Regions from separate parts of the Streptomyces sp. NPDC058663 genome, predicted to be linked through region 1. Evidence: predicted binding sites of a transcription regulator. Region 1 holds the regulator's gene; the other holds the start of a gene.

The links. The regulator HspR, encoded in region 1, represses chaperone genes until heat shock. The targets are predictions, from matches to a motif close to TTGAGNNNNNNNNNCTCAA.
Region 2: a site for HspR is predicted at 1,615-1,633, ahead of lon (endopeptidase La). Genes of this name have one in related genera too.

Annotation. Positions count from the first base shown of each region.
Region 1 covers NZ_JBHXRV010000050.1:42,279-45,681, reverse strand. Annotated here, with positions in the region: gene dnaJ (molecular chaperone DnaJ) at 1-1,042, shown strand, start outside; gene ACFWVV_RS30250 (heat shock protein transcriptional repressor HspR) at 1,050-1,499, shown strand; gene ACFWVV_RS30245 (hypothetical protein) at 1,579-2,160, opposite strand; gene ACFWVV_RS30240 (helix-turn-helix transcriptional regulator) at 2,157-2,870, opposite strand; gene ACFWVV_RS30235 (helix-turn-helix transcriptional regulator) at 2,905-3,403, opposite strand, start outside.
Region 2 covers NZ_JBHXRV010000047.1:26,570-29,972, reverse strand. Annotated here, with positions in the region: gene lon (endopeptidase La) at 1-1,592, opposite strand, end outside; gene ACFWVV_RS29205 (hypothetical protein) at 1,718-2,581, shown strand; gene ACFWVV_RS29200 (GNAT family N-acetyltransferase) at 2,708-3,358, shown strand.

The DNA.
Region 1 (3,403 bases):
CGAGGCCGAGGAGCGCTTCAAGGAGATCTCCGAGGCGAACGACGTCCTCGGCGACGCCAAGAAGCGCAAGGAGTACGACGAGGCCCGCGCGCTCTTCGGGAACGGCGGCTTCCGCCCCGGTCCCGGGGCCGCGGGCGGCGGTTCCTTCAACTTCGACCTCGGTGACCTCTTCGGCGGTGCCGCCGGCGGCACCGCCCAGACCGGCGGCTTCGGCGGCGGCATAGGGGACGTCTTCGGAGGCCTCTTCAACCGCGGTGCCACCGGGGCCCGGACGCAGCCGCGCCGGGGCCAGGACATCGAGTCCGAGGTCACCCTCAGCTTCACCGAGGCGGTCGACGGTGCCACCGTGCCGCTGCGGATGTCCTCGCAGGCCCCCTGCAAGGCGTGTTCCGGCACCGGCGACAAGAACGGCACCCCCAGGGTGTGCCCGACCTGCGTCGGTACGGGACAGGTCTCGCGCGGCGGCGGCGGAGGGTTCTCCCTCACCGACCCGTGCGTGGACTGCAAGGGCCGCGGCCTGATCGCGGAGACCCCCTGCGACATCTGCAAGGGCTCGGGCCGGGCCAAGTCCTCGCGCACCATGCAGGTCCGCATCCCCGCCGGTGTCACCGACGGCCAGCGGATCCGGCTGCGCGGCAAGGGCACGCCGGGCGAGCGCGGCGGCCACGCCGGCGACCTGTACGTCGTGGTCCACGTCGACGCGCACCCGGTCTTCGGCCGCAAGGGCGACAACCTCACCGTCACCGTGCCCGTCACCTTCGTGGAGGCGGCGCTCGGCGGCGAGGTCAAGGTACCCACCCTGGGCGGCCCGCCGGTCACCCTGAAGCTGCCCGCCGGCACGCCCAACGGGCGCACCATGCGGGCCCGCGGCAAGGGAGCGGTCCGCAAGGACGGCACCCGGGGCGACCTCCTCGTCACCGTCGAGGTCGACGTGCCCACCGAACTGAACGACAAGGCCAGGGAAGCCCTGGAGACCTACCGTGAGGCCACCGCGGGCGAAGACCCGCGGGCCGCACTCTTCCAGGACGCGAAGGGAGCATAGGAGAGCGATGGACGGCCGACGACGCACCAACCCTTACGAGTTGACCGACGAGTCACCGGTGTACGTCATCTCGGTCGCCGCTCAGCTCTCCGGTCTGCACCCGCAGACCCTGCGCCAGTACGACCGCCTCGGCCTGGTCTCCCCGGACCGCACGGCCGGGCGCGGTCGGCGCTACTCGGCCCGCGACATCGAACTGCTGCGCACCGTCCAGCAGTTGTCGCAGGACGAAGGCATCAACCTGGCCGGCATCAAGCGCATCATCGAGCTGGAGCACCAGGTCGCCGCCCTCCAGTCCCGGGTCGCCGAACTCTCGGCGGCGGTGGACGGGGCGGCTGCCGCCCTCCAGCAGCGCGAGGCCCAGGTGCACGCCTCGTACCGCCGCGACCTGGTCCCGTACCAGGACGTCCAGCAGGCGAGTGCGCTGGTGGTGTGGCGGCCGAAGCGGGCGAAGGACTGAGGTCCTGTGTGCGGGAAGGGGCCCGGGAGCAGCTGCTCCCGGACCCCTTCCCGCATGTCTTCTCCCCGCATGCCCGCCGTCAGGGAATCAGGTCCGTGACGACGTCGATGAGGGTCATCCACATGGGCTGGCCGCCCGTGCCGTACGCCGCCGCGAGGGTGTAGCCGACCGAGGCGTCGACGGGCCGCGGGGCGGCGTCCGGGTGCCATGCGGCGAGGACTCTCTCGTCGCCGTCGGCGGTGAACTCGCCCAGGACGGTGCCGTCGCGGGTGAGGGTGCTGGTGGCGATGGAGGTCGGGGTCAGCCGGTAGCGGGTGCCTTCGTGGGTGGCGTCCACCTTGTACGTGGCGCGGCGGAAGCGGCCCCTGCCGGGGCGTATCGCTGCCGGGGAGTCCGCGACGGTGAGGGTGAGCGCGGCGGCGGACCGGGTGCCGATGGCGCTGTACGTGTCGGCGCCGTCGATGCCCCCGGTGCGTACGAGGTCGGTACGGGGGATCGCGGGGCCGGAGACGGTGATGCGGCGGTGCGGGTCGATGGCGACGGTGACCGCGCCGAAGAGGGTGTCGTCGAGGGGCGGGCGGGCCGCCGCCCCGGGTACCGCCTCGGAGTCCTTGGCGAGGCGGACGGGCTCCGGGGGCGCGGTGGGGGTGCGGTCGGTCATGCCGGGGACTCCGGGGGTGCGAGGGGGCGGTCGGTGGGCCAGGTGTCGAGGATGCCCGACCTGGCGATCAGGTAGCCGAGCTGGGCCCGGTTGCCGACGCCGCCGAGGGAGGCGGCGAGTTTGGCGATGTGGGCGCGGCAGGTGCGGATGTTGAGGCCGAGGCGGCGCGCGATCTCCTCGTCGACGAGGCCCTCCACGAGGAGCCGGGCGATGGAGCGGCGGATGCCGGAGATGCCGTCCGGTGCGGTGGGCTCGGGGAGCGGTTCGTGCAGGGGGACCGCCTGCTGCCAGAAGTGGTCGAAGACAGCCGTGAGGAAGGCGACGACATCGGGGTTGCGCAGCTCCAGGGCGATCGTGGTGTCGGGTCCCGCGGGGACGTACGCCACCGTACGGTCGAAGATCACCAGGCGTGGCACGAGTTCTTCCAGGGTGCGTACGTCCAGCCGGACGTGGCTCAGGCCCTCCAGGTAGGCGTGGATGCCGTAGCTGTGCCGCACGGTGTGCTGGTAGAGCGTGCGCATCCGGATGTTGCGGCCGGCGAAGAGCCTGGCCCGCTCCAGGGCCTGGACGAGCAGGTGTTCCGGCCGGGCCCCGCCCGGCTGGAGGGTGACGACCTCGGTGCGGCAGGCCGCGGAGGCCGCGTCGAGTGCCCTGTTGATCCGGTCGAGGCCTTCCAGGACGGTGATCGCGGGGGGCGGGTCCGGGACCAAGACTGTTCCGTTCTGCGCAGGTTCGCGGGCGCTGCTACCCGTCGAGGATGTTCGACTGTGCTATCAGATAGCCGAGTTGGGCGCGGCTTCCGCTGCCCAGGGAGGCGGCGAGTTTGGCGATGTGGGCGCGGCAGGTGCGGACGTTCATGCCGAGGCGCCGGGCGATCGCCTCGTCGACGTACCCCTCGATCAGGAGCTTGGCGATGGAGTGCTGGACGCCGGAGATGCCGACCGGGGTCGGGCCGTACGCGACGGGCTCGACCAGGGGGACGGCGCGGCGCCAGAACTGTTCGAAGACGTTGGCGAGGTACTCGACGAGACCGGGGTGGCGGATCTCCAGGGCGTTCTCCCGGTCGTCGCGGGCGGGCAGGAAGGCGACCCTGCGGTCGAAGATCATCAGGCGTTCGATGAGCTCTTCGAGCGTCCGTATCTCGACCTTGCCCTCCGCCATGATCTCCGCGTATGCGAGAGTGCCCTGACTGTGCCGCACGGTGTGCTGGTACAGGGTCCGCATCCGGACACCCCGGTCGGTC
Region 2 (3,403 bases), on a different contig from region 1:
ACCTCGCCGGGCTCCAGACCGGCCCGGTCGAGCTGGCGGGGCAGGAGGTGGTCACGGGCGATGACGACCTTCTCGTCCTCGGTGTAGCCGTCCAGGCGGACCAGCTCCATCCGGTCGAGCAGGGCCTCGGGGATGGCTTCGAGCACATTGGCGGTCGCCAGGAAGACGACGTCGCTCAGGTCGAGTTCGACCTCCAGGTAGTGGTCGCGGAAGGTGTGGTTCTGGGCCGGGTCCAGCACTTCGAGGAGCGCCGCAGCCGGGTCGCCCCGGAAGTCGGAGCCGACCTTGTCGATCTCGTCGAGGAGGACGACGGGGTTCATCGACCCGGCCTCCTTGATGGCACGGACGATACGGCCGGGCAGCGCGCCGACGTACGTACGCCGGTGGCCGCGGATCTCCGCCTCGTCGCGCACACCACCGAGCGCCACGCGGACGAACTTGCGGCCCATGGCGTGGGCGACGCTCTCACCGAGCGAGGTCTTGCCGACGCCGGGAGGCCCGACGAGGGCCAGCACGGCACCGCCCCTGCGGCCGCCGACCACCCCGAGCCCCCGGTCGGCACGGCGCTTGCGCACCGCCAGGTATTCGGTGATCCGCTCCTTGACGTCTTCCAGACCGGCGTGCTCGGCGTCCAGGATCTCCTTGGCGCCCCTGATGTCGTACTGGTCCTCGGTGGTCTCGTTCCACGGCAGTTCCAGGACGGTGTCCAGCCAGGTGCGGATCCACGACCCCTCCGGGGACTGGTCGCTGGAGCGCTCCAGCTTCTCGACCTCCTTGAGGGCCGCCTCGCGCACCTTCTCCGGCAGGTCGGCGGCCTCGACGCGGGCCCGGTAGTCGTCGGACTCCTCACCCTCGGCCTCGCCGTTGAGGTCGCGCAGCTCCTTGCGCACCGCGTCGAGCTGCTTGCGCAGCAGGAACTCGCGCTGCTGCTTGTCGACGCCCTCCTGGACGTCCTTGGCGATGGTCTCGGCGACGTCCTGCTCGGCGAGGTGCTCGCTGAGGGCGGCCAGCGCGAGCCGCAGCCGGGCGACCGGGTCGGCGGTCTCCAGGAGCTCCACCTTCTGGGCGGTGGTCAGGAACGGCGAGTACCCGGAGTTGTCGGCGAGCGCGGAGACGCCCTCGATCTGCTGCACGCGGTCCACGACCTGCCAGGCGCCGCGCTTCTTCAGCCAGGTCGTCGCGAGGGCCTTGTACTCCCTGACCAGCTCGGCGACCGCACCCGGCACGGGGTCGGGGTCGGACTCGTCGATCCGTGCGCCCTCCACCCAGAGCGCGCCGCCGGGTCCTGTCGTACCCGCGCCGATCTTGACTCGGCCGCGGGCCCGGATGAGCGCGCCGGGGTCGCCGTCGGACAGCCGGCCGACCTGCTCGACGGTGCCGAGCACGCCCGTCGCCGCGTACGTGCCGTCGATGCGCGGAACAAGAAGCACCTGCGGCTTGCTGGACTCGGTACGGACGGCAGCCTGTGCCGCCTCGACCGCCGCGCGCACCTCGGTGTCGGACAGGTCCAGCGGCACCACCATCCCGGGCAGCACGACTTCGTCGTCGAGCGGCAGCACGGGCAGGGTGAGCGGTGTGGACGTCGATGCCATGATCTCCCCTTGGGCAGTGAAGTTGAGCTATACCGACTCAATGCATATGAGCCCTTCAGTGTTCCCCAACCCGTGTTCGCTCTGAGCGATCACCCGGCGGACACCGGCCTGGTGGGATGCCGCCCATGACCGACTGGCCAGAACCCACGAGCGCCCACGACTCCGCCGAGGGCATCCCCGCCTTGCTGGAACGGATCGCGCGGGAGCCCACGCCCGCGCGCTGGGACGACCTGTGGGCCGCCCTCTGCCCTCAGGGCGACGTCTGCACGGCCAGTTTCGCGGCCCTCCCCCACCTGGCAGCCATGACCGGGAGCGGCGACCGGGAACAGGCCGTGAACGCACTGACCCTGGCCGGCGCCATCATGGCGGGCGCCGGGCAGCAACCGCACGGGGCGGGCGATGTGCGCACGAAGCACTCGCAGGACCTCGCGACTCTGCTGGCCGCGGTGCGCCGTCGCCTCCGGTCCGCGAGCGGGCACACCGAGTACATCGGGCTCCTGGAGGCCATGCTCGGCCTCGAAGGCGTGGAGGACGTCGAGGGCGTGGAGGACGTCGAGGGCGTGGAGGCCGTCGAGGACGTCGAGGACGTCGAGGACGTCGTGGGCACGGAAGGACTCGACGGCGTGGAAGGCGTCAAAGGCCTCACGGGCTCCGGAGGATGGAGCGAGGACCTGGCCTGGGGCCTGGGGAACGAGGAGTACGAGGTCTCCTGCCCTGACTGCGCGAGCGACCTGTTCGTCGTCCTGGCCGAGGGCGGACTGTTCTGCACGGCCGAGGAGTACGACCTGTCTGGCGACAACGCCGGAGCGCAGCCGCTCCGGCCGGTGAGCCCCGCCGACCTGACGGGCATCGGACGGCGCCTGCACGGCATCGCACTCGCCGACGGCCAGCACCGGGTCGCCCACTTGCTGACGTATGTCTTCGGGCACGCCACCTGCCCGGACTGCGCGACCGACTTCGTCGTCGCCGACCGGGTCGGCGCCGGCTGAGCACCCCGACGCATGCGGCCCGGGCAACTCCCCCTCCCTGCAAGAAGGAGCTCGACAACCCGCCACCCGGGAAGGTGTAATGATCCCTAGCCGCAACTGACCATTACGTCGCGCAAGGGGAACAGCATGGCCTTCGCCGCCACCACCGACGTCGTCAACGCCTGGGCGCAGGGGTGGGCCCTTTCGCGCGGGGCCGCCGATCCGGTGCCGCAGCCGTGGGGCGTCACCATCGACATCGGGTTGCCGCACGCCGTCACCCGGCACGTGCTGTTCGGCCGGAACGCCTCCGACGGGGCCGCGTTCCGCAAGCTGGTGCGTGACGACACGGCGCCCGGCACCTGGGTCAAGTGCGTGGAGCCGCCCGAGGCGGTGGCTCCGTGGATGGCGCAGGGGTGGGAGTACGACGCCCCGGGGCACCTGATGACACTCGCCCTCGCACCCGGCGTGTCCGCGCCCGAGGTGCCGGCCGGTTTCACCCGGCGCAGCTGGTCCAGGGCGGGGCTGACCCGGGTGCTGGTGCTGGCCGACGACGGCTCCCTCGGGGTGCGCGGGCAGGTCGCGGTCGTCGGGCGCACGGCGGTCGTCGACCAGGTGGAGACCAACGCGGTGCACCGGAGGCGGGGCCTGGGCACGCTGATGATGCGCACACTCCAGGCGTACGCGGCCCAGCAGGGCGCCGAGGACTGTGTGCTCGGCGCGTCGGACGACGGGTACGCGCTGTACTCGACGCTGGGCTGGGAGTGGGTATCGCCGCTGACGGGGGTCTTCCGGCCTTGACGGGCGGGTGCAGGAAGTGGGTTGAACCGTCCGGGGAAGGGGGCG